DNA from 4 places in the Labrenzia sp. CP4 genome. Region 2 is predicted to be linked to each of the others. Evidence: predicted binding sites of a transcription regulator. Region 2 holds the regulator's gene; each other region holds the start of a gene.
What was found. Region 2 encodes PhoB, which activates phosphate uptake and scavenging genes when phosphate is short. Its sites were predicted from a motif close to TGTCATNNANCTGTCAT; they were not measured.

Region 1: a site for PhoB is predicted at 4,580-4,596, ahead of ACP90_RS18245 (DapH/DapD/GlmU-related protein). Genes of this name have one in related genera too.
Region 3: a site for PhoB is predicted at 2,269-2,285, ahead of ACP90_RS16215 (glycerophosphodiester phosphodiesterase family protein). Genes of this name have one in related genera too.
Region 4: a site for PhoB is predicted at 4,701-4,717, ahead of ppk2 (polyphosphate kinase 2). Genes of this name have one in related genera too.

What each region holds. Positions count from the first base shown of each region.
Region 1 is NZ_CP011927.1:3,965,609-3,973,372, forward strand. Features, by position in the region: gene phnE (phosphonate ABC transporter, permease protein PhnE) at 79-1,413, opposite strand; gene phnE (phosphonate ABC transporter, permease protein PhnE) at 1,425-2,273, opposite strand; gene phnD (phosphonate ABC transporter substrate-binding protein) at 2,456-3,370, opposite strand; gene phnC (phosphonate ABC transporter ATP-binding protein) at 3,429-4,262, opposite strand; gene ACP90_RS18245 (DapH/DapD/GlmU-related protein) at 4,662-5,288, shown strand; gene ACP90_RS18250 (helix-turn-helix transcriptional regulator) at 5,376-5,945, shown strand; gene ACP90_RS18255 (HD domain-containing protein) at 5,935-6,615, shown strand; gene ACP90_RS18260 (STAS/SEC14 domain-containing protein) at 6,755-7,126, shown strand; gene ACP90_RS18265 (class II glutamine amidotransferase) at 7,225-7,764, opposite strand, start outside.
Region 2 is NZ_CP011927.1:4,784,208-4,791,971, reverse strand. Features, by position in the region: gene ACP90_RS21945 (substrate-binding domain-containing protein) at 1-497, shown strand, start outside; gene pstC (phosphate ABC transporter permease subunit PstC) at 563-2,032, shown strand; gene pstA (phosphate ABC transporter permease PstA) at 2,032-3,384, shown strand; gene pstB (phosphate ABC transporter ATP-binding protein PstB) at 3,432-4,193, shown strand; gene phoU (phosphate signaling complex protein PhoU) at 4,225-4,920, shown strand; gene phoB (phosphate regulon transcriptional regulator PhoB) at 5,001-5,702, shown strand; gene ACP90_RS21915 (GcrA family cell cycle regulator) at 6,028-6,564, opposite strand; gene ACP90_RS21910 (aspartate aminotransferase family protein) at 7,006-7,764, shown strand, end outside.
Region 3 is NZ_CP011927.1:3,514,396-3,522,159, forward strand. Features, by position in the region: gene ACP90_RS28785 (hypothetical protein) at 1-375, shown strand, start outside; partial or broken gene ACP90_RS28915 (hypothetical protein) at 577-1,083, opposite strand; gene ACP90_RS16215 (glycerophosphodiester phosphodiesterase family protein) at 1,449-2,168, opposite strand; gene ACP90_RS16220 (YceI family protein) at 2,592-3,176, shown strand; gene ACP90_RS16225 (cytochrome b) at 3,229-3,813, shown strand; gene ACP90_RS16230 (YceI family protein) at 3,837-4,394, shown strand; gene ACP90_RS16235 (fumarate hydratase) at 4,546-6,183, shown strand; gene ACP90_RS16240 (L,D-transpeptidase) at 6,605-7,198, shown strand; gene ACP90_RS16245 (TetR family transcriptional regulator) at 7,280-7,764, opposite strand, start outside.
Region 4 is NZ_CP011927.1:629,639-637,402, forward strand. Features, by position in the region: gene ACP90_RS03080 (acetyl/propionyl/methylcrotonyl-CoA carboxylase subunit alpha) at 1-997, opposite strand, end outside; gene ACP90_RS03085 (hypothetical protein) at 1,001-1,330, opposite strand; gene ACP90_RS03090 (O-acetyl-ADP-ribose deacetylase) at 1,320-1,841, opposite strand; gene ACP90_RS03095 (ASCH domain-containing protein) at 1,838-2,263, opposite strand; gene ACP90_RS03100 (carboxyl transferase domain-containing protein) at 2,268-3,875, opposite strand; gene ACP90_RS03105 (TetR/AcrR family transcriptional regulator) at 3,951-4,592, opposite strand; gene ppk2 (polyphosphate kinase 2) at 4,815-5,723, shown strand; gene ACP90_RS03115 (Gfo/Idh/MocA family oxidoreductase) at 5,988-6,995, shown strand; gene ACP90_RS03120 (MBL fold metallo-hydrolase) at 7,129-7,764, opposite strand, start outside.

The DNA.
Region 1 (7,764 bases), 820 kb from region 2:
AAAGGGGGTACCTGCAGTTATCAAGATAAACCCGGTGCCGTTACCGCGCCGGGTTTATCACTTTCAGGTCAGACGGACCTATTTGCCTTCAATCAGCTTCCGGCGCAGCCAACCTGAGGTCTGATCCATCAGGATCACGACAATGATTGTCAGGATGATGATGTAGCTGGTGTTTTCCCAATCGCGCGAGGTCTTCATGGTTTCGACCAGCAAGAGACCGATCCCCCCCGCCCCGAGAGCACCGATGACCGTGGCTGACCGAGTGTTCGATTCCAGGTAGTAGAGGACCTGGGACACGAAGACCGGCAGGATCTGCGGGATCACACCGTAGCGATACCGCTGGATCTGATTGGCGCCGGTCGCCCTAACGCCCTCGACCTGCTTGTTGTCGATGTTCTCCAGCGCTTCGGAAAACAGTTTGCCGAGCGAACCGGTGTCGGTGAAGGCAATTGCCAGAGCCCCCGTCAGCGGCCCGAGACCGAAGGCGCGAATGAAGATCAGCGACCAGATCAGCATGTCGATGCCGCGCAGGAAATCGAAGAGGCGGCGTGTTCCGAACCGAAGCAGCTTCGACGGCGTGAAGTTGCGAGCTGCAAGAAACGCCAGCGGCAATCCGAAGAATGCGGCCGTGAGAGTGCCGAGAACGGCCATCATGATGGTTTCGAACAAGGCGGTAAGAACCTTGCCGTGCTGCCAGTCAGGGTTTTCCAGAAACTCGTTCACGATGAACCAGATGTTCGACGTTTCCGGATCCATTCGGTCCGAGCTCAACGCCAACGCATAAAGCTGGCTGAAGGACATGCCGTAAAGTGGTGAGCGGAACGGAAACCAGAAGTTCTCCCAACCCCCGAAATAGTTGTGAACCTCGATCTTCGTCTTGGTGACCTGAAGGCGCCGATCAAGGGTCGGGCGCACATCGAGCTTGCGCGGGTCGATCTTGATCCAGTCCGGTGCCGGCCTTGCCGGCAGAACCGTTTCGACACCATCGGCAGTCGCGGTGCCCTCCACCACGCCATAGCCCGGGATGGTGAACAGGGCTGTCCTGCCATCGATCTCGACCTTGTAGCCATCGCCGAGGTCAACCACACCATTTTCGCCGCTGAGCTGCACCCAGTCAGGCACCTTGGCGTTGTCGTAGGTAGCGGTGCGCTCGCCTTCGATCGCAACTTCGAACTCGTTGTCCCGGAAGCTCTTTGTGACGTGAACTTTGTAGGCGACGCTATCCGTTGCCAGGATCACCGCCCGTTCCGGCTGGGCACGAGAGAGCAGTTCCGGCACCCCGAAGGCGAACCACGTGTAAACGAGGTAGGTGAAGATCGCGAGCGGCACGACGACAGTGAGCCATGCGCGCCGGCGGACCTGGTTCCAGACCAGAGCCTGGGTGACAGGTGTTTCGAGCGTATCGACGGTCATGAGATTTCCCCTCAATGCGCCCGGCCGGACCCGACCAGCTTGCCGCGCAGATAGGACGACAGTTGGTCGATGGCCATGATGGTTATGAACAGAAGGACGAAGATAGCGGCGGTTTCATCGCCTGCACCCTTGCCCCAGCCGATCGTGCGGCGAAGTTCCTGGCCGATGCCGCCAGCGCCAACGAAGCCGAGAATGGCAGAAGCACGCACATTGATTTCAAGGCGCAGTAGGAAATAGCTGAGATAGTTCGGCGCCACCTGGGGCAGCACCGCAAACCGGATGCGTTGCAGCCAGCTGGCCCCACAGGCCGACAGGCCCTCGATGGGCTTGCGGTCGATGTTCTCGTTCACTTCGGAAAAGAGTTTGCCGAGCGCACCTGCGGTATGAAACGCAACAGCGATCATGGCTGGTACAGGGCTGGAGCCGAGTACGAAGATCAGGAACAGCGCAATGATCAGTTCGGGAAAGGCACGTGTGATGTCCATGATGCGGCGAACCACCGGGATCAACGGTCCCCAGCTGTCGACATTGCGTGTGGAGGCCATGGCCAGCACCACCGCCATCGCGCCGCCCAGAAGGGTCGCAACCGCGGCAATGTTCAAGGTTTCCAGCATGGCCGGAACGAACTGCAGCATCAGCGAGAAAAAGGCCGGACCGGCTTCAAAGGCTTCTACGACGATCTCGCCCGGATAGTCGAAGAATTTGGAAAGACCCTGAATAAATCCACCGGAATTCATCGAATTGGATTTCGAATAACCGGAGACCAGAACCGCTACGACCAGCAGCAACCCTATCAACGAATAGAGCTGGCGGCGTTTGCGCATGGACAGGATTTCCTGCTCGAGTGCGGCAACAGCCATTGTTTGGGACCTTTACTTGATGCTCACTTCATCCGAAGCGGGGTGGCTTAGCTGGATCAACTCTTCGAAACCTGGCGATCCTCGCCCTGTGGAGCCACTTCTGGCGGAAAGTCGATTCCGCTGGCCGATACTTGAGAAAACGCGGGCCGGAGACCGGCCCGCGCGGAGATCGGAAGTTCCGATTACTCGCTCTTTGCCTTACGGGCAGCGACGATGGACTCGTAAGCCGCATGGGTGATCGGTTCGAAGCCGCGTGCTTCACCGGCCATCACGCCGTAACCACATTCCTTGTCTTCCTTGACGAGGTTGGCCATCAGCTCGGTCATCTTTGCCTTGATGTCGTCCGGCAGCTTCTTGGACAGGACAACCGGGCCTTCCGGGATCACCGGCGAACGCCAGATTTCCTTGATCTCGGTCATGTCGACCAGACCCGCATCGGTTGCCTTGCGCAGAGCGCCGGAATTGTAGCCGTCTTCCCATTCGCCGAGACCATCAGCCCAGGTCACACCGCCGGCGATGTCGCCGTTGAATACGGCAACGATGGTCTGCTCGTGACCGCCGGTGAAGACGACGTCGGAGAAATACTCACCCGGCTTCATGGAGTAGCCGAGTTTCGGGATTTCGATGGACGGGATCAGGTAACCGGACGTGGAGTTCGGATCGCCGAAGCCGAAGGTCTTGCCCTTCATGTCTTCCAGGGAGTTGATCTCGCTGTCGACGCGGGCAAAACCGATGGAGTAGTAGCCGTAGCTGCCGTCGTTGTTGACCTTGACCAGAACCGGCTCAACGGCTTCCGGGTCGGTCAGGAAGACTTTTGCGTAGCCGGAAGCACCGAGCCAGGCCATGTCGAGGTTACCGCCGAGCAGGCCTTCGATAACGCCGTTGTAGTCTGCCGGAGCAAACAGCTTTGTCGGAACGCCGAGCAGTTCCTCGGTCTTTTCGCGCAGGCATTCGTTGGCACGCAGACGGTCGGAAGCATTTTCGCCGCCGAGCAGGCCGATACGGAATTCCGTGATTTCCGCTGCACCGGCAACAGAAGCATTCAGAGCGATCATGCTGACGGCAGCAAGCGCAGCAACTTTAGCAACGAGTTTCATTTGGGACACTCCCCGAGAGTTCTCAATTTTGATGACGTTAAGCGGGTGCGCAGCCGGATCAGACCGCTGCTGCCGCCGGGGTCATCGCACCGGCGGATTCTCTGGAACCGGACTGGCCGGCATCGATGGCGGTGGATGTCGCCGCCTCGTTAAAGCTCTCATCGGCACCGTAGATTTCGCGTGCGACGGCTGTGGTCAGCGCTTCCGGCGCCCCGTCGAACACGAGGAAACCGTCGCGCATGCCAATCACCCGGTCGCAATAGGTCCGGGCAGTGTCGAGCGTGTGCAGGTTGCAGATGACGATCTTGTTGTCGCGCTCGTGAATTTCACGCAGCGCATCCATGACGATCTTGGCATTCATCGGATCGAGCGAGGCAATCGGCTCGTCCGCCAGGATCATGTGCGGGTCCTGCATAAGAGCGCGGGCAATCGCAACACGCTGCTGCTGACCACCGGACAGCTCCTCGGCCCGCTTGGTGGCTTCCTGGGCAATGCCCAGTCTGTCGAGCGCACCAAGCGCCGAATTGACGTCTTCCTGGCTGAAGATGTTGAAGAGGCTCTTCAAGGTGCCGTGACCGTTGAGGCGCCCCAACATGACGTTGGTGACAACATCCAGGCGCGGCACCAGGTTGAACTGCTGGAACACCATGGCGCAGTCGCGCTGCCAGCGACGCATCATGCCACCTTTCAGGCTGAGAATGTCCCGGCCATCGAACAGGATCTGTCCGGCGCTGGCAGGGGTCAGCCGGTTGATCATGCGCAGCAAGGTTGACTTGCCGGCACCGGACCGACCGATGATCCCGACCATCTGCGGTTTTTCGATATTAAAACTTACTTTGTTGACCGCGGTCCGAGACCCGAAGGTCTTGGTGACTTCCTGAAATTGAATCACGCGCCAGCCCTGTCCGTTGTGTTCGTCGTGCTGCGCGACAAGAGCCACCGGACCATTACAGAAAAATGACATTCCTTTGTCGGGGAGCCCAAAATTTTATGACAAATCAATGACATCCCGGCCTGAAGCATCGGCAGAACAACCATCTCCAGCGGGAATTCCGCAGCGCTCTCAGCGCTTTCCGAGCCCCCTTGGCGTCACACATGCCTGGCTGAAATTTACTCGGAAATCAGTGCTCAAATACAAGGCTTCTACCCGCCAAATGCCGTTTTCACCGCTGTGGATGCATGCAAAAAAAGTGATGGGAGTCACGCCAGTGTCATCAAAGCGTCACGACCGGTGCCAGCAACACGGCTACAAACCGTTTCCGCACTCCTTCCAACGCTATTTGGAGCATCCATGTCCGCCCCGACCCAGAAGCCTTCCCTGACCGAAGCCCCGAACATTCACCCGGAGGCCAGGGTGCTGAATTGTGATCTCGGCATCTGGACCGAGGTTGGTGCACGCACGGAAATGCGCGAAAGCAGCATGGGGGACTATTCCTATATCGTTCAGGAAGGCGATGTCGTCTGGTCGACCATCGGCAAGTTCTGTTCCATCGCCCGACGCGTCCGCATCAATCCGGGAAACCACGCAACCTGGCGCGCCTCCCAGCACCACTTCACCTACCGCGCTGCTGCCTATGACCTTGGCGAGGACGACGCGGATTTCTTCCAGTGGCGCAAGGACGACTGGGTCACCATTGGCCATGATGTGTGGATCGGCCACAATGTCACGGTGCTTGCCGGCGTCTCGATCGGCACCGGAGCTATTGTTGCAGCCGGGGCAGTCGTTTCCAAGGATGTCGCCCCCTACACCGTTGTTGGCGGTGTGGCCGCCAGGGAAATCAAACGGCGTTTTACCGAACAGCAGGAACAGGCGCTGATCGATATCTCCTGGTGGGACTGGTCCCATGAAGAGCTGAAGCAGCGGCTGCCCGATTTTCGCAAGTTGTCGATCGACGCGTTCATCGAGAAGTATCGCTGATCCCGCAGGTGGCGCGGACACCTGCTCAGGTGAGCCGTGCTTCTTTTCCCGCTGCACAAAATTCCCGGGACGCGTTACACTTGCACCATGCAAACAGAAACCGCCGTTCTTGAAAGCAGTCTTGGACCGTCGCTGCGGCGCTGGCGCGTACTGAACCGGGTCAAGCAAGAAGCTCTGGCGCATGAACTTGGCGTCTCGCAGACGAGGATATCGCGCTGGGAGAGCGGCAAGTCGCAACTGGATGACAGCGACAGGGCGAAGATCACCCGTCTGTTGAGGGCACGTCCGGAGAGCGCCGCCGACAAGGCCCTGCTTGATCTTGTCTCCCGGTCCGCAGTTCCCGTGCATCTGGTCTGCGACCTCACACACAGGCTGCTGGCCATATCCGTACCGCGTGCCTGCGAATGGCGCGCACCGGTGAACGAGTTTCTGAACCGGCCCCTATGGCGTTTTGCGTCCGAAGGCATCCGGGCAACGGAGCACAGACTGACCGACTATGGCTGGTTCGAGCCGGATGCTCCTGACATTGTCTACCGAACGGAACACGTCGATTTCCCGGAAATGACCATCCCGGAGAGCATCATCCGGATTTCGCGCCTGCCGCTGTCAGACGGACGGTTTGCGCGGCTGGTCCGTGAAGAACAGGATGCCGCATAAATTATGCGGTAACTCGTCTGGCGCGGTGGCCCGCAATAATCTGGCCGCCATGACAAAGACGCCCCCTTCCCTCGATCTTCCTGAAATTTCCCACACCAGACTGACGGGCCTGCTGGACTTCCTTCAGGCTGCAGAGCAGCTGAAGGACACGCTTCGCTCGGGTTCGACATCCGGCGGCAGGCCGGAGAGCACTGCCGAACATAGCTGGCGACTAGCCTTGATGGTTCTGTTGTTCGAACCAGAGCTGAAAGAAATCGACATGCTCAAACTCCTGAAGCTGACGCTTGTGCATGACCTGGGCGAAGCCATCTCCGGAGATGTCCCCGCTCCACTCCAGTCGCCGGGTGACGACCGACAGGAACGCGAGAGGCGGGACTTTCTGACCTTGTGCGAACCGCTGCCGGGTGACGTGGCTGGCGAGCTGACCTCCCTCTGGGATGAGTATGCAGCGGCACGAACCTCTGAAGCCCGACTTGCCAAGGCGTTCGACAAGCTGGAGACCATGCTTCAGCACGTTCTGATGCCAAGGCAAGCACCTTCATTTTATGAGTTCAACCTGGGTTACGGCCGTGATCGCACCGATTGCAGTGCTCTCACGCGCCAGTTGCGTGACGAAGTCGACGAGCTGACCCGCACCATGATGACGGGCGCAGGACGGGAAATCGCCTGATTGCACCAGAGACTTTGCCGCTCAAGGGTGCCTGGCGCCTTGCCGGGCGGTCAGCAAAAAAGGTCAGGCAGGTTCTTATTTCTCGTGTTTGGGTTTACCCTTCTGGTTGTGCCGTCCAGTCACTGCCGGAGGAACCAGCATGTACACCATTCTGCCCCGCAGCCAGGGTGCCGTTCTCGGTGTCGAGATTTCCGGAAAAATCGATATTGATCAGGAAAAGAACCTGATCGCCAAGGCCGAGGAGATGATTGAAGATCAGGGCAAGATCAGCGTTCTGGTCGTTCTTGGCGATCATGTCGGCGTTTCCTTCGAGGCCGCTAAGGCGGACATCCGGTGGGTGCTTGCCAACATGCAGCATCTCAACAAGATCGCCATCGTTACGGACAGCAAGCTGCTTGCCGCCCTCGTTGCGATCGACGCCACGTTTGCACGGATGGTCGGCATTCAGGAAAAGCACTTCGACCGGGATGAAATCGATATCGCCTGGCACTGGATCGAAACGCCGGTCTGAGGCCAAGCCGTCGGCGATTTCTGCCACTGAGGCTGCCGTCCAGCCTCATCTGACAATTCAGTTCTGGCAGGTCAGCCCTGGCAGGTCAGTCCGGAAACTCAGGCGTCAGCGAGCTGTTCATCACTCAGGAAGGCAACCTGGTTCACTTTCCCGTCCCTGACCTCGATCATCTGGCCCTGAGGCACTTCCATCCAGCATCCGCGGGCTTCATCCAGCGGTTCGGACACCACCATCACACCGTCGTCATACACCCGGTAATAGAGCGTCGGCGCCAGGTTGTCCGAAGCATAGCGGGCGGCATAGAGCGTTTCACCATCCGACCAGCCGGCAGCAAAACGCATGTGCGGCGTCGTTCCGGCGTATTTGGACAGGGCTTCTGCTTCGAACACAGCTCTCGCCATGGCCGCGCGCGGGTGGAGATTGAGTCCATAGGCGAGCGCGACCAGAAACAGACTTTCGCTGTCGGTGCCGCCAATGCGGTCGCGGTAAAGGTCGTCCGGGATCATGTTGTCGAGGCGACGCTTCACCTTGTCGTAGCCGCCGACCTGACCGTTATGCATGAAGGTCCAGCGCTGGAACGTGAACGGATGGCAGTTGTCCCGCGTGGTCGCCGTTCCGGTTGAGGCGCGCACATGTGC
Region 2 (7,764 bases):
TGTTCGAAGAAAAAGTTCTGGCTGTTGGCTGTGAAGAATCCGGCGCTCTGAAAGCCATGATCGACGGCGGCATGTCCGAAGACGACGCTGAAGACGCTTGCATCGCAGTTCGCACGGACGGCAAGTCGGTCGACATCGACGGCGACTACACCGAGACCCTGGCTCGCATCGACTCCAACCCGAACGGCGTTGGCGTTTTCGGCCTGGCGTTCTACGAGAACAACACCGACAAACTCAAAGTGGCAACGATGGCCGGTATCGCTCCGTCCACCGAAACCATCGCCAAGGGTGAGTACCCGGTTTCCCGTCCGCTGTTCTTCTACATCAAGAAGGCACACATCGGCGTTATCCCAGGCCTGAAAGAATACGCTCAGTTCTTCGTTTCTGACGAAATCGCTGGCCCGGACGGCCCGCTGGCCCAGTATGGCCTGGTTTCCGATCCGGAGCTTGCAGCTACGCAGGCTTCCATCGAAGCCGAAGAAACGATGGGCAACTAAGCACATCTTTCCGGAAGGGCGGCTTCGGCCGCCCTTTCTTTCTTCTTTGCCGGTTGGGTCGCCCTATGTCACTTCCATATATTCTTATTGCGCTGCTGGTTCTGGCTGTCGCCGGATACATAGTCGGCCGCGGAAAAGCCTTAAGTTCTGCCGGAGGGGATGTGCGAGAGCTCCATTCCCTGCCTGGTTATTACGGCTGGAACGTCGTCGTTTCGATACTGGTTCCTGCCCTCCTGCTGCTCATTGCGTGGCTGATCTTCCAGCCCATCATTCTTGACAGTCAGGTTTCCTCCAAGATTTCCGAAGAGACCATTGCCGCAAGTTCGCTCGACCTCGTCATGAGCGACGTCGTACGTGTTGCCGAGGGTCTCGACCTTGCCGTTTCTCAAGGTGCCATGTCGGCCGACATGGCGTCTTCCATCCGTACCGATCTGACCGACGTGCGCAGCCGTCTCGGCGAGATAGGTGTCGCGCTCGGTTCCGAAGTGACCTCCGAAACGTTGCGGGCCGCGCAGACATACCGCAGCATCTCGGGTACAGGCCTGCTGTTGCGGACAATCGGCGTTCTGGCGGTCGGCCTGATCGGTTTCGCTGTCGGTGTTCTGCGCACCAACAAGGATTTCCGTGCCCGCAACGTCGTGGAAACGGTCGTCCGCTATATCCTGATTGCAGCAGCCTCGATCGCCATCCTGACGACTGTCGGCATCGTGCTGTCGCTGATCTTCAACACGGTCGAGTTCTTCCGGCTCTATCCGGCCGCGGACTTCTTCTTCGGCCTGACCTGGGCGCCGAGCTTCGGCGGTGGATCGGAGCTGGGGATCGTGCCGCTGATCTGGGCGACCATGTATATCTCCCTGATCGCACTCGCCGTTGCTGTGCCTATCGGTCTGTTCGCTGCCATCTACCTGTCTGAGTATGCAACGCCTCACGTACGCGCCGTTGCCAAGCCACTGCTCGAGATCCTGGCCGGTATTCCGACCATCGTTTACGGTCTCTTCGCGCTGCTCACAGTCGGCCCGCTTCTGATGAACGTCTTCGGCTCCGGCGGTGCGCTCGGCGTAAGCTGGATGTCCGGTGCTTCCTCGGTGTTCACTGCGGGCGCTGTCATGGGCATCATGCTGATCCCTTTCGTCAGCTCGCTTTCCGACGACATCATCAACGCTGTGCCGCAGGCCATGCGTGACGGTTCGCTCGGACTTGGTGCCACCCATTCGGAAACCGTGAAGCAGGTCATTCTGCCGGCGGCCCTGCCGGGGATCGTCGGGGCCATCCTGCTGGCGGCCTCTCGCGCCATCGGTGAAACCATGATCGTTGTTCTGGGGGCCGGCGCAGCTGCCCGCCTCAGCATGAACCCGCTCGAAGCGATGACCACCGTGACCGCGAAGATCGTCAGCCAGCTCACTGGTGACGCCGACTTTGCCTCCCCGGAAGCCCTTGTCGCCTTCGCACTCGGCATGACCCTGTTCGTCGTGACCCTGGGGCTCAACATCGTCGCGCTCTACATCGTGCGCAAATATCGGGAGCAGTACGACTAATGACCGACACGACCCTTACGCCACCGTCGGGCAAGACCAGTGCTCCGACCCCGCACAAGACCACGTCGATCCTCGAACTCGATCCGCTGACCAGAAAGCGCAACGCCGCTGAAGCGCGCTTCAAGCTCTACGGCATCATTGCCATCGGCATCGGCCTGTTCTTCCTCGTTGCGCTGTTGTGGGCAATCCTTTCCAACGGCCTTGGCGCCTTCAGCCAGACCTTCCTGAAGGTGGATGTCCCGCTCAATCAGGAGCAGATTGCTGAAGCGGAAAAGTCGGTGGTCAAGACGTCCAAGTACCGGGCCATCATCGATGACGCCTTTGCCAAGGAACTCGCCGGTGCAAACATCACCACAGACATGTCGGCAAAAGACCTGCAGAAGCTGTTCTCGTCGGGTGCTGCCGCCACGGTCCGTGACTTTGCGCTTGCCAACCCGGACAAGATCGGTTCGACGGTAACCTTCGAGCTTATCGCCTCATCCCGTGTCGACGGCTACCTGAAGGGCCGCGTCAAGCGCGAGGATCTTGCCGAAGACAAGAACCTGGATGCCGCACACCTGGATCTGGCTGACCAGATGCAGTCCGCCGGCATGCTGGAGAAGCGCTTCAACTGGGCCTTCATCACCGGAACCGATGCTTCCGACAGCCGTCCGGAGCAGGCCGGCATCGGGGCGTCCATGATCGGGTCGCTGTTCATGATGCTGGTGGTGCTGTTCCTGTCGCTGCCGATCGGCGTGGCCGCTTCCATCTACCTGGAAGAGTTCGCTCCGCAGAACAAGTTCACAGATCTGATCGAGGTGAATATCTCGAACCTGGCCGCCGTTCCGTCCATCGTGTTCGGTATTCTCGGCCTGGCGGTGTTCATCCAGTTCATGCATCTGCCGCAATCCGCACCGCTGGTCGGTGGTCTGGTGCTGACGCTGATGACGCTTCCGACGATCATCATCTCCACCCGCGCCTCCTTGAAGGCCGTTCCGCCGAGCATCCGCGATGCGGCCCTTGGCATTGGCGCCTCCAAGATGCAGTCGATCTTCCACCATGTCCTGCCGCTGGCAATGCCGGGCATTCTGACCGGCACGATCATCGGTCTGGCACAGGCGCTTGGGGAAACCGCTCCGCTGCTCCTGATCGGGATGGTCGGTTTCATCGCCTCCAATTTCCCGGACGGTGTGGCTGCCGGTTTCTTCTCTCCGAACTCGGCCATGCCGGCCCAGATCTACGAGTGGGCGAAACGTGCCGACCCGGCTTTCTATGAACGCGCTTGGGGCGGGATCATCGTGCTGCTGGTCTTCCTCATGACCATGAACATTATCGCTATCATCCTGCGCCGCAGGTTTGAACGCCGCTGGTAAGGATTGCTCCGATGAACGAGATGCCGAATTTTGAACAGGCGAAAACCATGACCGACAGCAAAATTTCCGCGAACAAGGTGCAGGTCTATTATGGCGATACCCACGCCATCAAGGACGTGGACATCGAGATCCAGCCGAGGTCCGTGACTGCCTTCATCGGTCCGTCCGGGTGTGGCAAGTCGACGTTCCTGCGGACGATCAACCGCATGAACGACACCATCGACATCTGCCGTGTGGAAGGGTCGATCAAGATCGACGGTGAGGACATCTACGATCCCAAGGTCGATCCCGTACAGCTGCGCGCCAAGGTCGGCATGGTGTTCCAGAAGCCGAACCCGTTTCCCAAGTCGATCTACGACAACATTGCCTACGGTCCGCGGATCCATGGTCTGGCCCGCAACAAGTCCGAGCTTGATGAAATCGTTGCCTCCAGCCTGCAGAAGGCCGGGCTTTGGGAAGAAGTCAAAAACCGTCTGGACGAGCCGGGCACCGGCATGTCGGGTGGTCAGCAGCAGCGTCTGTGCATTGCCCGCGCGATTGCCGTCAGCCCGGAAGTGATCCTGATGGACGAACCGTGCTCGGCGCTCGACCCCATCGCGACCGCGAAGGTGGAAGAGCTGATCGACGAACTGCGGGAAAACTTCACCATCGTGATCGTGACCCACTCGATGCAGCAGGCTGCCCGTGTGTCTCAGCGTACCGCGTTCTTCCACCTGGGTATTTTGGTTGAAGAAGGTCTGACGGAGGACATCTTTACCAATCCGAAGGACAAGCGTACGCAGGACTATATTACGGGCCGCTTCGGCTAAGCATTTTTTAGGTTTCTGAAGGGGACACAGGATGTCTGAACATACAGTCTCGGCTTACGATGACGAACTGACGGCCATGGCCGGCAAGGTTGCCGAAATGGGTGGTATTGCCGAAAAGGCTTTCGCCGATGCGGTGTCCGCGCTGGTGTCGCAGGATCTGGAGCTTGCCAAGGCGACGATCAAGGGCGATGTCCGGCTGGACAGCCTTTACAACGAACTTGAAGTGAAGCTGATCGAGCTGATCGTCCGCCGCCAGCCGATGGGGCAGGACCTGCGTGAAATCACCGCCGCAACGCGCATTGCCAATGACCTGGAGCGTGTTGGCGATCTTGCAAAGAACGTTGCCAAGCGCGTCATCGCCATCGACAGCGACTTGCAGTCGAAGAAGCTTGCGATCGGTGTGGAGCACATGACGGAACTCGCTCTTTCGCAGCTCAAGCAGGTGCTGGATGCCTACGCCCGGAAGGATGCGGAAGCCGCCCGCCGGGTTCAGGAAGCCGACGCCGAGGTCGACGCGATCTACACGTCGATCTTTCGCGAACTCCTGACCTACATGATGGAAGACCCGCGGGTCATTACCCAGTGCGTCCATCTCTTGTTCTGCGCAAAGAACATCGAGCGCATCGGCGATCACGCGACGAATATCGCCGAGAACGTCTACTACATGGTCACTGGCGAGCGTTTGCCGGAAGACCGGGCAAAGGTCGACGAAACAGGCGCGGTCTGACCCGCTGGTAATCGTCGGATTTGCAGAAGATCTTAACGGCCGGCGCTTCGGCGCCGGTTGCGGTAATTGGAGCGAGATGTATGCCGAAGGTGCTCATCGTTGAAGACGAAGAACCGCTCAGCCTTCTATTGAGATACAATTTGGAAGCGGAAGGGTACTCGGTCGAGTCCTGTGTCCGGGGTGACGAGGCGGAAATCCGCCTGCGGGAAAGCCTGCCGGACCTGTTGCTGCTCGACTGGATGCTGCCGGGCCTGTCCGGAATTGAACTGTGCCGCCGCCTGCGGGCGCGCGAGGATACCGAGCGCCTGCCGGTCATCATGCTGACGGCACGCGGTGAGGAAGCAGAGCGCATCCGCGGCCTGTCGACCGGTGCCGACGACTACGTGGTCAAGCCCTTCTCGGTACCGGAATTGATGGCCCGCGTGCGCGCCATCCTGCGCCGGGCAAGCCCGGAAGTGGTGTCCAGCATGTTGCGATCCGGCGATATCGAACTGGATCGCGAAACGCACCGCGTTCGCCGCAACACCAAGGAAATACACCTGGGGCCGACGGAATTCCGCCTGCTGGAATTCCTGATGACATCGCCTGGTCGTGTCTTCTCCCGCGAACAACTGCTGGATGGGGTCTGGGGTCACGATGTCTACGTGGACGAACGCACTGTCGATGTTCACGTCGGTCGCTTGCGCAAGGCTCTGAACAAGGGCAAGGCGAAGGATCCTATCCGTACCGTCCGTGGTGCCGGATACGCCTTCAATGACCAGTTCACCTCTGCCACCGCCTGAGGGCAACTTGCAGAATGGAATTAAGGAGCCCGCTTTCAAGCGGGCTTTTTGTTTCTCAGCGGTTTTGTGCCTTTCGCGGAGCAAGGTTCTCTTCTGCGACTACCCCATCAGTTGTGTCGGTGTCGGGGCTGATCCTGCGGTCCCTGTCGTGGCGGAGCGGTCAAACAAGGTTTGATTTGATGGGGCGGAAACGGCATGGATCGGTGCCGTGATTAAGCTGTGGGAGGTCATTGGTCGGGGTCGGACATCTGGTCAATGGAAGGCCCAAACAAAAAAGCCCGCCAAATTGGCGGGCTTTCTCATGAACTGCTTCGGTGCGAGACTATCAGCCTGCCTGAGCCATCGTCTTGCGGTCGCGGCGGCGGTCGGCGACCGGCTGATACGCGATCTTGCAGTGATGAGCGCAGTAGGGGACGCCGGCATCGGACTGGCGGCCGCAGAAGTAGAAGTCGTCGGTTGCCGGGTCGCCAATCGGCCATTTGCAGGTCCGCTCGGTCAGCGTCAGGATGGTAGCCCGCTGCGAGATCGGAACGAGCTCCGCAATCGGCTCTACGCGCGGCTTGGCAGCCACCACTGGAGCCGGCGAGATGTCTGCTTTCAGGGCCGTTGCGCCGATCGACTGCGGATGTGACGTCGTCGGTTTCTTCGGCGCTGCACCCGTTGCAGGAGCTGCGGTGCGCGGCCGGCGCGGCTTGGCGCTTGAAGAGGTGGACTTGGCGCGGCCGGACAGGCCAAGGCGGTGCACCTTGCCGATCACGGCGTTACGGGTAACACCACCCAGTTCGCCTGCGATCTGGCTTGCGCTCAAGCCGCCGCCCCAAAGCTTTTTGAGAAGCTCAACTCGTTCGTTTGTCCAACTCATTGCCGCACCCTTTAGTTTGACCGTCCTGCGGCCATTAACCCCGTGTTAAGCATGCGCAAGCACGCTTAATGCTGGCAGATCTAGTGCCTCTTGGTGATTTGCCTCACGAGATCTCGTGTCTGATTGCTGAGAGGTTACAATAACGTTAATTTGTCAGGCAACCACTCGACCCAAACCAGTTGGGGATGAAACGACTTTTCCCCAATTATGGCGAGGTCATTGAGAATTTTATGAAATCCGCCCTCCGCGGCACATGAAATGTCTTGTGCGCCATTTCCATTGACAGTGCATGGTACCGGCAGTGTATAAGAAAGCCGCTGCGTGCCGCCTCATCGGGGCGGCACGTTGCGTTTTGGCCCTTCGGCATCTTTTCAAGGTGACGGCCCGGCGTCGGGGCGACGCAGGGGACAGCAGGGGCGTTTAAAGGAGACAAACGAGGTTATGTCCGCGACTGCACTATTCGGAAATTACGCAAGATCGAACCTGTCTTTCGATCATGGGGAAGGCGTCTGGCTGGTTACCACCGATGGCCGACGATTCCTCGATTGCGGTTCCGGCATCGCGGTCAACGCACTCGGTCATGCCCATCCGCATCTGGTCAAGGCGTTGAAGGATCAGGCAGCCAAGCTGTGGCATACCTCCAACCTGCACCAGATCCCGGATGGCGAACGGCTGGCGCAGCGCCTGTGCGCGGAAACCTTTGCCGACAAGGTGCTGTTCGTGAATTCCGGCGCGGAAGCGATGGAAGCTGCCATCAAATGCGCGCGCCGTCATCATTATGACAACGGCAACCCCGAGCGGTTCCACATCGTGACCTTCGAAGGGGCTTTCCATGGCCGGACCATCGCGACCATCGCGGCTGGCGGCCAGGCGAAATATCTTGAAGGCTTTGGCCCGAAGGCTCCCGGTTTCGACCAGGTGCCGGCAGGAGACCTGGATGCGCTGAAAGATGCCATCGGTCCGCAAACGGCCGCGATCGCGATCGAGCCCGTGCAGGGCGAGGGCGGGATCCGCGAAATTCCGGCCGATTTCCTGCGTGCGCTGCGCAAGATCTGTGATGACAACGGCATTCTGCTGATCTTCGACGAGATCCAGACCGGTGTCGGACGGACCGGCAAGCTGTTCGCTCACCAGTGGGCGGGCGTGGAACCGGACCTGATGGCAATCGCCAAGGGTATCGGCGGCGGGTTCCCGATGGGC
Region 3 (7,764 bases), 1.3 Mb from region 2:
GCCGTTGCCACCGGAATTGCCGTTGCCATTGCCGCCGGAATTGCCGTTTCCGTTGCCGCCGGAATTGCCGTTGCCGTTGCCACCGGAATTGCCGTTGCCATTGCCGCCGGAATTGCCGTTTCCGTTGCCACCGGAATTACCGTTTCCGTTGCCGCCGGAATTACCGTTTCCGTTGCCGCCGGAATTACCGTTTCCGTTGCCACCGGAGTTGCCATTCCCGTTGCCACCGGAGTTGCCGTTGCCATTGCCACCGGAGTTGCCATTGCCGTTGTTCCCCGAGCGGGAATCTCCAGCATTGCCCCGGTTGCCGCCATTGGCAGCTCTTGCTTCAGCTTTGGTAGCTGGCACGTTCTTCACGACGCGTGTTTCGAATGAAGGAGCCCGTTTGGGGCCAGAACGCACCGCAGGCTTGTTCTTCCCGCTGACGGATAGACCGACGCGGCGCGAAGGGTTGGTGGCGGCCGCCTGACCGGCGCCTACGTCGGCACGGTCTCCGGATGCAAAATCATGAACACCGACAACGCCCCGCCCCACATTGACCGACGCAGTCCTGTTGCCGACCTTAACCCTGAACTGAGTTCCTTTGACAACAGCGGCAAGGAAAGGGGTTTCTACTTTGAAATGCCGATACCACCGGCGCTTTACGTCCACATCTACCTGACCACGGTCCTGGTAGACGACCATTCGCTTGATCAGCACGCCCTTCGGCTCAAGCGTCACAACAGAATTTGGAGAAACAACGAATGTTTCTTCACCCCGATTGATGACTACACGCCCACCGCCGGTCTTGATCTTCCATCCCTTGCGCACCGTCATGCCACGCTTGACGGCAAAGGTCTCGCCGGCACGGGTTTGCACCATGACCCGGCCGCTGACGCGTTCGACCGACCAGTGCCACGGCGTGCCACCTGTCTCCGCGTCTTGCGACAATGCCTCTTGAGAAAACCAGAAGGCCATAAGGGCAGCCAGCAGAAGCGACGCTGCCAACCGCATCCGGAGACCCCAGAACTGTCCAACGTCATCAGCTTTTGCTGCCATGCAACTGGCCTGACCTGAGCGATTGACGTTTATTTTGTTGGACATGGGAGCCCTCTCTTGGCCCGGCCTCAGAAGCTCGGCAAGCTATTCCGCCCCCGTTAACAAGACTTGAATTAAAATGGGAAACCTTTTTATTTCATTCTTTTAGTAAAAATTGTTCTATCATCTAACGTTTCGAACTTTTTCCCATATTAGATAAAATTTTAATATTAAAACTATTTAAGATTGTATTTTTGGATTACTAGAGAAAAATCACAATCATAGATACTTGCGATCCCTGATCGAAATGACGTATGAGGCTCAAAATATTTTTTCAATCAATCCAAAACAAATTGGCCAGGAACCCGCAAGTTCCCGGCCACGCCAGTCAATGATTTCCGTCGCAGTGCAATTTGCATCACACTGGAGCGTCAGACTGTTGCCAAAAGCTCTTTTTCCACGGACTTGAAAATTTCGACCTGGTCGATGTTCATTTGCTCGACGCCGCAGCGCACGGCTTTCTCGAAAACGGCTCGTTCAGACCCGGCGTAGAACATCTGCGTAATCAATCCGGCCTGCTTTGCCTCGTTTATGAGATTCTCTTCCAGGTCATCCTCATGGAATTCCAGTATATGCGCACCCTGGGCAACGGCGCGCTCGACCGAACCAACGTGAGCGTAAAGAACCATGCGCCGCAGGTCCGGTACCTTTGCACGGGCTTCAGCGCGGATTGCCTGATCGAACGAAAACGTCCAGGCGTCACTCAGCATGCCGCGGACTGCCAGCATGTCGCGAATTTCCGCAGGGTCGCCTTCCTTGATCTCAACATAGGTGCCAATACGGCCCTTGCAGGTATCCAGAAACGTGTCCAGCCTTGGAACACGTTCGCCCTTGAAGGTCTCCTTGAACCAGTTCCCTGCATCAAGAAGGTCAATTTCGTCGGAAGTCATATCCGAAATTCGGCCACTTCCATCCGTCGTCCGGTCAACAGTTGCATCGTGCATCACGTAGAGGATGCCATCCCTGGACGGCCGAACATCCAACTCGACAACTTCGGCGCCAAGCGCAATTGCTCCCTCGAGCGAGGCAATCGTGTTTTCCGGAGCCTGAAGGCTGGCTCCGCGGTGGCACACAACGACGGCTTGTTTCACGGTTAGGTCTCCTGTGTCTCCAGAGTGATATCCGGAGCTTGGATAGGGCTGGCAAACGGCCACTCTAGAGGGAAGTCGATGAAACAGGTGCCTGAAATTCTTGATGAAATGATGACACTGCAACTTCCCTCGCAATTTCAGTTGCTTACCGGTAGCAACACCCCTTAATTGAATGACTGGACAATTCACTTCAGTCTCGGAATTCTATCGCGATTCTCACCCAATACCGCAGGGTCGACTTTCTATCCCCCTGACGCTTGAAAATCTTTCCAAAGCCACACAGTTAACGGTGAAGAAATCAACTGAATTATTGTTCAGCATTTACGAACAGTCAGTCAAATTGCACCGCACAATTTTCTTCCTATGTTCCAGTCTGCAGCGTTCATGAGCGAACGCTTCTGGTAACATCTATGAGGTTTGATCATGATCCGTCTCGCAGCTTCTGCGCTTGCCCTTTCCCTCGTCGCAGGCACCGCCCTTGCCGAACCGGTGGCCTACGACTTCGACAAGTCCCACGCCAACCTGGCTTTCTCCTATAACCACCTTGGCTACTCCACGACCGAAGGCCGTTTCGGCGAATGGGAAGGCACGCTGCTGATCGACAAGGACACACCTGCCAATTCCTCCATCGAATTCACGATCGACGTCGGCAGCCTCGACACGTTCTGGGCAGAGCGCAACGCGCACTTCCTGAGCGCGGACTTCTTTGACGCAGAAAAATTCCCGAAGGCGACCTTCAAGAGCACCAAGGTCGAAAAGACCGGTGACAACCAGCTGGAAGTGACCGGCGACCTGACCATCAAGGACATCACCAAGCCGGTGACCCTGACCGTTGATGTCACTGCACTTGGTGAGCACCCGATGGCGAAGAAGGAAGCTGCCGGTTTTGCCGTTTCCACAGTTCTGAAGCGTTCCGACTATGGAATGGACATGTATGTTCCCTATGTAGGTGACGACATTACCGTGACCTTCCATTCCGAAGCTCTGAAGTCCGACGCGACCAACTAAGTGAACACCCTCGGAGGCCGGACAGACCGGCCTCCGTTTTCCAGGAGCCGCCATGCTGCGCAACACTTCAACCGGGTATGGAAGAATTGCCATCGCGTTCCATTGGACGATGGCAGTTTTGGTCATCGGCATGCTTGGCCTCGGCCTCTACATGCACCAGCTTCCGCCAACCGAACAGGCAACCTTTGAGCTCTATCAGTTGCACAAGTCGATCGGCTTTGTGGTGCTGACGCTTGCCGTGCTCCGTCTTGTCTGGCGCCTTCTCAACCCTTCGCCGAAACTGCCTGACAACATGCACCTGCTGGAAAAGGTCGGGGCGCATCTTGGGCATGTCGGCCTGTACGCGCTTCTGTTTGCCCTGCCACTGACCGGCTGGTTCATGGTGTCGGCTTCGCCGTGGGGCATTCCGACCATCCTGTTCAACACCTGGCCAGTGCCACATCTGCCGGTTCCAGGTGTGCTTGGTTCGCAGGAACAGGCGGAAACTTTCTTCAAGCTGCTGCATGAATATGGGGCTTATCTGTTGATCGCGCTGATTGCCGTTCATGTCGCAGCAGCGCTGAAACACCACTTCATCGCCCGCGACGCCACGTTGAAACGCATGATTTCAACCGCACCCGCCAAGGCCGATAGCTGACAACACGAACTGGAAATCCGCAGATGACATTGAAGCATTTTACATATGCCGTTGCAGTCCTGTCGGCGACGACCTTCACCGCACCGGCGTTTGCCGACACCTGGAAAGTCGATCCGGACAAGAGCAAGCTCGGCTTTGAAGTCAAACAGGGCGGCGGCACGCTGACTGGCGTCTTCGCGTCGTGGGAAGCAGACATCGATTTTGATCCTGCGGCCCCTGAAACCGCCAAGATCAGTGCTGAAATCAAACCGATGAGCGCCACTACCGGCAATGCCCAGTTCGACGGCACCCTGCCTGGCAAGGACTGGTTCAACGCCGGGGACTTCCCGACGGCCGAATTCACGTCCGACACTGTCGAGCTTGTCGAAGGCAACAGCTACCGGGCACAGGGCACGCTCTCCATAAAGGGAATTTCCCAGCCGGTCGAGATGGATTTCACCCTGGACATCGCGGGCGACACCGCCACAGCAAAGGGGACGGCCATCGTCAACAGGCTCGACTATCAGCTTGGCAGCGGGGTCGGCACCGACACGGTCGGAGATATCGTCACCGTCACCCTGGATCTTACGGCGATCCGCTGACATCGCCTTCGGCAAACAAGACTTCCGGCTCCGACCATTTGATCAGGCTGCGGCACTTGGCGTCCGCAGCCTTTTTGCCGTATGAGAACAGCACTCAACGTTCCAGCGCTTCCCGATGTGACGGGAAGCAGCCAGATCAGGAAAGCCTCCTATGAACGCTCCGCTCACACCTCCAGCTTATCAGCACAGCGCCCTTTTCCCTCAGGGAGAAGACAAGACCCCGTATCGGAAACTGACGTCGGACCACGTCAAGACAGCCGAGTTCAACGGCGAAGAGGTACTGGTTGTCGAAGCTGAAGGTCTACGCCTTCTTGCCGAAGAGGCCTTCAAGGACATCAACCATTTCCTGCGTCCAGGCCACCTGGAACAGCTGAAGAAGATCCTGGAAGATCCGGAAGCGACCGAGAACGACAAATTCGTTGCGTTTGATCTCCTGAAAAACGCGAACATCGCCTCCCACGGTGTTCTGCCGATGTGCCAGGATACGGGCACCGCAATCATCATGGGCAAGAAGGGCCGCCGGGTCTGGACCGACGGGACGGACGAAGCCGCACTCGGCGAAGGTTCCCGGGACGCTTATTTCAAAAAGAACCTGCGGTATTCCCAGCTTGCGCCGATTTCCATGTTCGAGGAAAAGAACACGAGCAACAACATGCCGGCACAGATCGAGCTCTATGCCGAAGGTGAAGATGCCTACAAGTTCCTGTTCATGGCCAAGGGTGGCGGTTCGGCCAACAAGACTTTCCTGTTCCAGGGCACACCATCCCTGCTGACCCATGACCGGCTGGTGGAATTTCTCAAGGAAAAGATCCTTACGCTCGGTACTGCTGCCTGCCCGCCCTATCACCTTGCGATCGTCATTGGTGGCACGTCTGCGGAAATGAACCTCAAGACAGCAAAACTGGCTTCGGCCCGCTATCTTGACGGCCTGCCGACGCAAGGGTCGGAACTGGGACATGCCTTCCGTGACCTTGAGCTGGAAGCCGAGATCCACAAACTGACCCAGGCAACCGGCGTCGGTGCCCAGTTCGGCGGCAAGTATTTCTGCCACGATGTGCGTGTCATCCGCCTGCCGCGTCACGGCGCGTCCTTGCCAATCGGCCTCGCCGTGTCCTGTTCCGCGGACCGGCAGGCCGTCGGCAAGATCACGAAAGACGGGATTTTCCTGGAACAGCTCGAGATGCACCCGGAAAAATACCTGCCGGAGGTCACCGACGACCACCTGTCCGACAATGTGGTCAAGGTCGACCTGACCCGGCCGATGTCCGAAATCCTGGGCGAACTTTCCAAACACCCGATCAAGACCCGATTGTCGCTTTCCGGACCGCTGATCGTTGCCCGCGACCTTGCCCATTCCAAGCTGCGTGACCGGCTGGAAAGTGGCGAGCCCCTGCCCGACTATTTCAAGAACCATCCGATCTATTACGCTGGCCCGGCCAAGACACCGGAGGGAATGCCTTCAGGTTCGTTCGGTCCGACAACCGCAGGACGCATGGACGCTTACGTCGATCAGTTCCAGGCAGCCGGCGGTTCCATGGTCATGCTGGCCAAAGGCAACCGTTCCGCTCAGGTGCGCCGCGCCTGCCAGGCTCATGGCGGATTTTATCTCGGCTCCATCGGCGGTCCGGCCGCTCGCCTTGCGCAGGATTGTATCAAAAAGGTGGAAGTGGTCGAGTTCGAGGAACTGGGCATGGAAGCCGTCTGGAGAATCGAAGTCGAGGATTTCCCGGCCTTTATCGTCATTGATGACAAGGGCAACGACTTCTTCAAGGAATTGAACCTCGGCTGAACGCGGCTTCAGCTGAAAACACCAGACCCGCGGCTTTTGCCGCGGGTTCTTTTTTGTCTGTCGACACACCAACAACAGTAACCACGCGCCGTTTTGGCGCGATTTGGATCGCGGTCATACGATTCGGAATTGGGCGCGGAATCGCCCAATCCGGATCAAAGATAGCTGACGATTTATGCCAAGGCGGGCAAATTCCACAATCTCAGCGAGCGAACGCGTCTTCATCGCGTTTTTCACGAAAAATCCGTTGCAATTTCAGCACAGACGCAGGACATGGTCTGTGGTCACATCAACGTGAGATTTTCCCGAACACCGTTTTGCGACATAATAATTAAGAGTGCGGCAAGGACATTTTCGTAACGTCACTTTGATTGAGAATCGCATCGTTGAGGCACGAGCCCGATGCTGATGGGGGATCGGAATGAAGAAACTTTTATTTGTAATGGTTGCGGTTCTGGCGGGCGCTTTTGCGCTGACCGCTCAGGCAGCTCCGCGATATGGCTACTTTGACCACAGCACGAACACCTGGGTCACTCCGAAATATCACCCGGGCGGCCCGTCCCCGGTCAAACGCAAGCGCGTGAAATATGATGGCCCGTACCCTGCAGGCACGATCGTCATCGATACCTCCGAGCGTCGTCTTTACCATGTCCTGCCTGGTGGCAAGGCCATGAAGTACGGCGTCGGCGTTGGCAAGGATGGCTTCCAGTGGGCCGGCACGCACCGTATCACCCGCAAGGCTGAATGGCCGAGCTGGACCCCGCCTGCACAGATGCGTGCTCGTGAACGTGCGAAAGGCCGTATCCTTCCGGCTTACATGCCGGGTGGACCGAACAACCCGATGGGTGCTCGCGCGATGTACATCGGCTCGACCCTCTACCGCATTCACGGCACGACTGAGCCGTGGACCATCGGTTCGGCTGTCTCTTCCGGCTGTATCCGTCTGGCAAATGAAGACGTGATCCACCTCTACAACAGCGTGACTGTTGGTTCGAAGGTCATCGTGAAGCGCTAAACTGCGGCACCAATTATCAAGAAATAAAGCCGGGCCCTGCCCGGCTTTTTTTTGATGCTCACATCTAGATCCCAGACTTGATCAATTTTCCGGGATGTGGGCATCGATCAGTACCGCTGCCGCGTTCTTTGCCGCACCTGACGGATCCGGGTCGAACCCCATCTGAGCGGCAACGATTGCCCCCTCCTTGAGAAGGAGGATCTGACGTGCCAGCAGATCCGGCTCGCGAGCCCCCGCCTTTTCCGCAAGGCTCCTGAGTGCCGACAGAAGCAGGCGCTTGTGTTCGGTGGACTGGGCATATGCAGGGTGTACAGGGTCCTGAAACTCACCCGATGCCTTGATGAACATACATCCCTTGAAACCGGGTTCTTCGAACCACTCTTTCAAAATATCAAAAACTGCGAGCAGCTTTTGCCTTGGCGAAAGATCGCGTTCATCCAGCCTGCGCAGGAACCAGTTCCGGAAAGTCTCGTCCCGGTATCTCAACACCGCCAGGATCAGATCATCCTTGGTTCTGAAATGCTTGAACATCGTCGTCTTGGAGATGCCTGTTTCAGCAACAAGCG
Region 4 (7,764 bases), 1.8 Mb from region 2:
GATCTTCCTGGCGCTTTGGCAAGGTTTCGCCGGAGGCCACTCGAAGCTGCCACTCGACCAGGTCTTCGCCGGTGATGAGCTCGGTAACCGGATGCTCGACCTGCAGCCGGGTATTCATTTCCATGAAATAGAACCGGTCGGACCTGAGACCTTCGGAAACGTCGGCGATGAACTCGATAGTGCCGGCGCCGGAATAGTCGATGGCCTTGGCCGCGGTCACGGCGGCTTCCCCCATGGCGCGGCGCATTTCTACCGGCATGCCGGGGGCAGGGGCTTCCTCGATCACCTTCTGGTGGCGACGTTGCAGCGAGCAGTCGCGCTCGAACAGATGCACGGCATTGCCGTGGCTGTCGCCGAAAACCTGAATCTCGATATGGCGCGGCTTGGTCAGGTATTTCTCGATCAGCACGCGGCCATCGCCAAAACTGGCTTCGCCTTCGCGCTGCGCGCCTTTCAGGGCGTCTGCAAAATCCTTCGGTTCATCGACACGCCGCATGCCTTTGCCACCACCGCCGGCACGCGCCTTGATCAACACCGGATAGCCGATCCGGTCGGCCTGTTCCTTCAGGAAGTCCGCGTCCTGGTTCTCGCCATGATATCCAGGCACCACAGGCACACCGGCCTTTTCCATCAGCGCCTTGGCGGCATCCTTCAGGCCCATGGCGCGGATGGAAGAGGCGCTCGGGCCGATGAAGGCTATGCCGGCCCTGTCGAGGACGTCGACGAAATCCGGATTTTCCGACAGAAAGCCGTAGCCCGGATGCACGGCTTCGGCGCCACTCAGCTTGCAGGCTTCGATGATCTTGTCAGCCTTCAGATAGCTTTTCGAGACCGGTGCCGGTCCAATACGGAAAGCCTCGTCGGCCATGGCAACGTGCTTGGCCCTGGCGTCCGCATCGGAATAGACCGCAACGGTCTTGATGCCGAGCTTCTTGGCCGTTGCCATCACCCGGCAGGCAATCTCGCCGCGGTTGGCAATGAGGATCTTCTTGAACATTTCTCAGTTCTCCTCCCAGGGAGTGACTAGTGCGCCGGGGGTATCGGCAGTTCGGTCCGGAGCAAGATCCGGCATATGTTGTATGGGCAGCTCGCTGAACACCGTGATGGAGTTCCGGCTTCCGTCGGCAAGGAGTGCGCTTCGTCCGGTTGCCAGCACGCTCACCTTCAGGCCGCCGACGGAGAGGGTGTCACCCTTGTCGATATTGCCTTCGTCGAGCGCAACCAGGATGGCCGTCAGGGGCTGCGTCAGCTGTATGTCGGGATGCTGGTCACGGAACGCTGCTTCGATATCCGGGCCGCATTCCACCATCGAGCGGACTTCACCCTTCATGAGGTTTCCTCCCGAGTGCGGCCAGAAGATGGGCATGGCTTGCCTCGTCGAAGGCAACCAGTGTGACGGTTTCGACTTCCGGCAGGTCCTCCAGAACCCGTTTGACAGTTTCCACCGCGACCGACGCGGCGCCGCCGGCCGGATAGCCGTAAATGCCGGTGGAAATGGCCGGGAAGGCTATGCTTCTGAAGCCGGTTTCTGCCGCAAGACGCAGGCTCGTTTCATAACAGGAGGCAAGAAGGTCCGCTTCGCCCGACGTGCCGCCTTTCCAGACGGGGCCGACCGTGTGGATGACGTGGCGGGCGGGCAGGCGGTAGCCACTGGTGATCTTTGCATCGCCTGTTTCACAGCCGTTAAGCGTCCTGCATTCGGCCAGGAGCTCCGGACCTGCCGCACGGTGGATCGCCCCGTCGACACCACCGCCGCCGAGCAGCGACGAGTTGGCCGCGTTGACGATGGCATCCACGTCGAGCCGGGTGATGTCGCCGATGTGTGTCTCGATCCTGCTCACGGCTTGAGCTCCGGCTGCAGATCTTCAACAACCTTGAAACGCTCGCAGACAAGGTCCATTTCCGGGTCAAATCCACCGTTGCGTTCAAAGAAGACCTGATGGTCCCTGCGCCAGCCGGCGAGGTCATCATTCTCGCCTTCCGCCAGGGCGAAGTCTTCCCCGACATCGCAGAAGCGCACGACGGACACTTCCAGTGTTTCGATCACCAGCGCGGGGGTGTCGTCCCAGTTCAGTGCAATGTCCCGCCGTCCATGAACGGGCAGGACCTCACCACCGTCCTCATAGCTCTGCAAGGCGCCGCATGTAGCGGTTTTCCTGCCGGCGCGGACAAGGGCGATGAGCTGGGCACACAGGTCCGCATTGTCGCCGAACTTGAAGGTTTCGGCGCCGGGGTATCTTGCTTTCAGCTCGTCGATGGACATCGGATCACATCCTGAAGAGACCGAAGCGCGTGTCTTCGATCGGGGCGTTGAGGGCTGCCGACAGGGAAAGGCCCAGAATGTCCCGGGTCTTGCGCGGGTCGACAATGCCATCGTCCCAGAGCCGGGCAGTCGCGTAAAGCGGGTGACCCTGCTGTTCGAACTGATCGATGATCGGTTGCTTGAAGGTTTTTTCCTCATCCGCCGGCCAGCTGCCACCCTTGCGCTCGATACCGTCGCGGCGGACGGTGGCAAGCACGCCGGCGGCCTGTTCGCCGCCCATGACCGAAATGCGGGAATTGGGCCAGGTCCACAGGAAGCGCGGCGAATAGGCCCGGCCGCACATGCCGTAGTTGCCGGCACCGAAGGAGCCGCCCACCAGCATGGTGATCTTCGGGACCGAGGTGGTGGCGACCGCCGTCACCAGCTTGGCGCCGTCCTTGGCAATGCCGCCGCTTTCATATTTGCGGCCGACCATGAAGCCGGTGATGTTCTGCAGGAACACCAGCGGAACCTTGCGCTGGGAGCAGAGCTCGACGAAGTGGGCCCCTTTCACCGCGCTTTCGGAAAACAGAACGCCGTTGTTGGCGATGATGCCGACCGGCATGCCATGGATATGGGCGAAGCCGCAGACCAGTGTGGTGCCGTAGCGGGCCTTGAATTCATCGAAGCGCGATCCGTCGACGGTGCGGGCGATCACTTCGCGGATGTCGTAGGGCGTTTTCAGATCGGCCGGAACGACACCGAGGATTTCGTCCGGATCGTAGAGCGGGTCTTCCGGGGTCTGCAGCGCGACGGATGGGGTCTTGGTGCGGTTGAGGCTGGCGATGGCGCGGCGGGCGAGGGCGAGTGCGTGGGCATCGTCGCGGGCCAGATGATCGGCAACACCGGACAGGCGTGTGTGAACATCGCCGCCGCCGAGATCTTCCGCAGATACTTCCTCGCCGGTGGCGGCCTTCACCAAAGGCGGACCGGCCAGGAAGATGGTGCCCTGGTTCTTGACGATGATGGTCTCGTCCGACATGGCCGGCACATAAGCGCCGCCCGCGGTGCAGGAGCCCATGACGACCGCGATCTGGGCGATGCCTTTTGCCGACATGTTGGCCTGGTTGAAGAAGATGCGGCCAAAGTGGTCGCGGTCCGGGAAGACCTCGTCCTGGTTGGGCAGGTTGGCGCCGCCGCTGTCGACCAGATAGATACAGGGTAGATTGTTTTCCGAGGCAATTTCCTGAGCGCGCAGGTGTTTCTTGACCGACATCGGATAATAGGTGCCGCCTTTGACGGTCGCGTCATTGGCGAGGATCATCACCTCGCGGCCTTCAACCCGGCCGATGCCCGCGATCATGCCGGCGGCGGGAGCCGCGCCCTCATACATCTCGTGGGCGGCCAGCATGCCGACTTCCAGGAAGGGTGAGCCGGGATCGAGCAGGCGGGAGACGCGTTCGCGCGGCAGGATCTTGCCGCGGGACACATGACGCTGTCGGGCGGTCTCGCCACCACCGTCCAGGGCTGTCTGGGCTGCTGCCTTGACGGTGTCCATGGCCGCTTCGTGGGCGGCGCGGTTTGCTGCAAACTGTTCGCTTCTCGGCGATAGGCTCGATTTCAGGATGCTCATGTCACCCGGTCTCCCTTGGATCAACCTTGTGGACGGTCGATTGAGTTCAGTTGCTTGCTCCCCACGCGTCCGGTTTCACGCCTGAGGGGCCAGAATGTGTTGGTTCCCCGGCGCAACGGCCTTGCGCGCCAGGTCCAGGTAAATCTCTTCGATATCCAGTTTCGACAGGCGGCCGCCTGGGCGGTACCAGCTCGGAATGCCAGTCAGCATGGCGATGATCGCGCGGGTGGCGACCCTCGGTTCGCGTACGCTGTAGCGGCCTTCAGCGGAGCCGGTTTCCAGAATACCCGTCAGGATGCCCTCGTAGCGACGGCGCTCGGCTTCGACGATGTCGAAGTTGTCCGGTTCGAGATTGCGCAGTTCCATGTAGGAAATGAACACCTCGTCCGCCCGTTCCAGGTGATAGCGGATGTGAAAGCGGACAAAACGCTCCAGCGGGTCCATGTCAGCCGGAAAAGCCGCTTCGTCCCAAGCGGCAAGGAGTTCGCCCATGTGGGCGAGCATCAGGTCCTTCAGGATGTCCTGCTTGGTCGGGAAATGGTTGTAGAGCGCGCCTGGCTGAACGCCGACATCGGCGGCGATTTCGCGCATGGAGACAGCGGCATAACCGTTGGCGGCAAAGCGTTTCAAGGCTGCCTTGCGCACACGTGCGGCAGTCTCCTGGCCTTTCGCGCCCGTTCTGGATCGGCTTTGCGGTCTTGCGGCTGCACTTGCCATCTTGTTTCTCCCTGCTGCAAAAAATAAATGAACGTTCGTTCATTTGCAAGGCTAATTTGAGTGCGAAAGCGTTGCTGCTAGAAAGAATGACAGGGGAACAGGCGCGACTGTCAAAAAACTTTCATGGATAACCTGTTCACAGTCCTTGGGCATTCTGCGTCCGGTTGAATGCGCTGACGAACCTGGGCGTACCTCCGGGATGTATTTCAAAGGAACCGATTGATGACCGAAGAAAGTGCAAAAACCTGGGTTGAAGCGGAATGGGCAGACAGCCTGGACGAAGAGCTGGAGATGGAGATCGACGATTTTCTCGTCGCCAAGGATCTCGCCTTCATCTCCGCGAAGAAGCACAAGTCGACCATCGACCGGAACACCTATTTCCACGAGTTGCTGCGTCTGCAGGCCGAACTGGTGAAGCTGCAGGACTGGGTGCAGCATACCGGTGAGAAGATCGTGATCATCTTCGAGGGGCGCGACGCCGCCGGCAAGGGCGGGGTCATCAAGCGCATCGCGCAAAGGCTCAATCCGCGTGTCGCCCGTGTGGTGGCGCTGCCCGCACCAACCGACCGTGAAAAGACCCAGTGGTACTTCCAGCGCTACGTGCCGCATCTGCCGGCCGCCGGCGAAATGGTGCTGTTCGATCGCTCCTGGTACAACCGCTCCGGCGTCGAGCGCGTCATGGGCTTTGCCAGCGATAGCCAGGTGGAGGAGTTCTTCCACGATGTACCGGAATTCGAACGCATGATCGTGCGCTCCGGTGTGCGGCTGATCAAATACTGGTTCTCCATCACGGATGAAGAACAGCAGCTCCGCTTCCTGATGCGCATCCACGATCCGCTGAAGCAGTGGAAACTGTCGCCGATGGATCTGGAATCCCGCGTGCGCTGGGAGGATTACACCAAGGCCAAGGAAGAAACCTTCGAGCGGACCAATATTCCCGAAGCACCCTGGTTCATCGTGGAAGGCAACGACAAGAAGCAGGCGCGCCTCAACTGCATCAGCCACCTCCTGTCGATGATCCCTTACGAAGATATCCCGCACGACCCGATCAAGCTGCCGGAACGGGTCTACAATTCCGATTATGAGCGAAAAGTCCTGCCGGAACATCTCTACGTGCCGGAGAAATTCTGAGCCGGGACAATGCTCCCTTCACGGGCGCGGCGCTGCTATGTGAAATCGCGGTGAAAGACCTTCGATGTCTCCCCGGATCTCCGCTACGCTTGTCCGGGGGGGCGAGTTTGGTGTGACTGCTGCCTGCGTCCAGCCGATGAGGCCGGTTTCAAATCAGCTTTTCACCAGCGAGCAGGCCTTTCTCCGGCCTTTCTGCCCTTGCAGAGTTAAATCGTTTTATGTCATCTGGCGTGCGTACCTCAAAATCATGGGAAGGATGCCGGCATGACGGAAAAGACTATCAGGTGGGGGATCGTTTCGACCGCGAAAATCGGTCTTGATAAGGTCATTCCGGGCATCCAGCGGTCGAAGACCGGCACCGCCTATGCGATTGCTTCGCGAGATCTCGACCGGGCAAAGGAAGCAGCGAGGGGTCTCGGCATCGAGAAGGCCTACGGATCATACGAGGAGCTGCTCGCAGATCCGGAGATCGACGCGATCTACAATCCGCTGCCCAACCATATGCATGTGCCCGTGACGATCCAGGCGGTGAACGCGGGCAAGCACGTGCTTTGCGAAAAGCCGGTCGCGCTGAATGCCGACGAGGCAAAACAGCTTCTGGACCTGCCGAAGGACAAGCTGGTTGCCGAAGGCTTCATGGTTCGGGCGCACCCGCAATGGATCAAGGCGCGCGAGATCGTGCGGTCCGGCGATCTGGGGGAGCTGAAGGCGATCCAGACCTTCTTCAGCTACTACAACGATGACCCGGGCAACATCCGCAACAAGGCGGATATCGGCGGGGGTGCGCTGCTTGACATCGGTTGCTACACGATGCTGGCCGGCCGGTATTTCTTCGATGCCGAACCTCAGCGGGTCGTTTCGCTGATCGACCGGGATCCCGCCTTCGGCACCGACCGCATGACCAGTGCCCTGCTCGACTTCGGCAACAACCGGCATCTCAACTTCACCGTCTCGACCCAGCTGACGCCTTATCAGCGCATTCATCTGGTCGGTACGAAGAAGCGGCTGGAAATCGTCATTCCGTTCAACGCGCCGCAGGGCGAAGCTGTTCAGATCCGGCTTGACGACGGTTCGCTGCTCGGCGATGCGGCGATGCAGTCGGATATCATCGCGCCTTGCGATCAATATGCCGAACTGGCGGATGTGTTTGGCCGGGCGATCACCGGTGAAGCGCCACTGCCTTATGGTGCGGAAGACGCCGTCCAGAACATGAAGATCCTCGACGCTATCTTCGCGTCGGCCGAAAAGGATGGCTGGGTCAGTATCGGCTAAGCCGTTCGCACACCCTGCCTGCCACAAAGCCAGGTCCCGGCCTCGAGCCGGGACTTGTTTTTTGAGGAGACCGCGGCGGAAAGGCCTGCGCAACCACGAAAGGACTTGGCGTGGTTGAAAAGTCGCCTTGTGTTCAAATCTCCACAAAAGCGAAACCGTTGTCGCGTGTTTCCAGATATCCGAACCTGTCGGTAGACAGGTGGGTCGCGGCAAAGGGAATCCTGTCTGCCGACAGCCTGTCGAACAGAGCCCTTCTTGTTTTTACGGCCAGATCCGGGTCGCTGTCGAGCGCATAACGGACATCCGGATTGGCAAATTGCAGCGCATCGGACACCACGACATCCGCGAGCAGAATGGCTTCCTTGTTGCCTGAAGAAAGGTGCAAGGCCTGATGACCAGGGGTGTGGCCGGGCGCTGAAAGCAGGGTGATGCCATCGCCGATGTCGGCATCGCCACGATGAAGCCGCAGCTGATTGCCGACCGGTTTCGCAAGCGCCTGAATGAGACCCACCAGCGGCCGTTTGTCTTCCGGTACGGAGGTCAGCAGGGCCTCGTCGGTCCAGAAATCCCACTCGGCTGCCTGAACGTGGATCTCTGCATTCGGGAAGAGACTGCCGCCGTTCAGTGACAGTCCGCCGATATGATCGGCATGCATGTGGGTAATGACGATATCGGTCACCGCTGCGCGCTCTTCGGTCTTTTCCGGAGCCTGCCAGGTCAGCGTGCCGCTGGCCGGAAATCGTTCCTTCAGATATTCGCCCGAACCGGC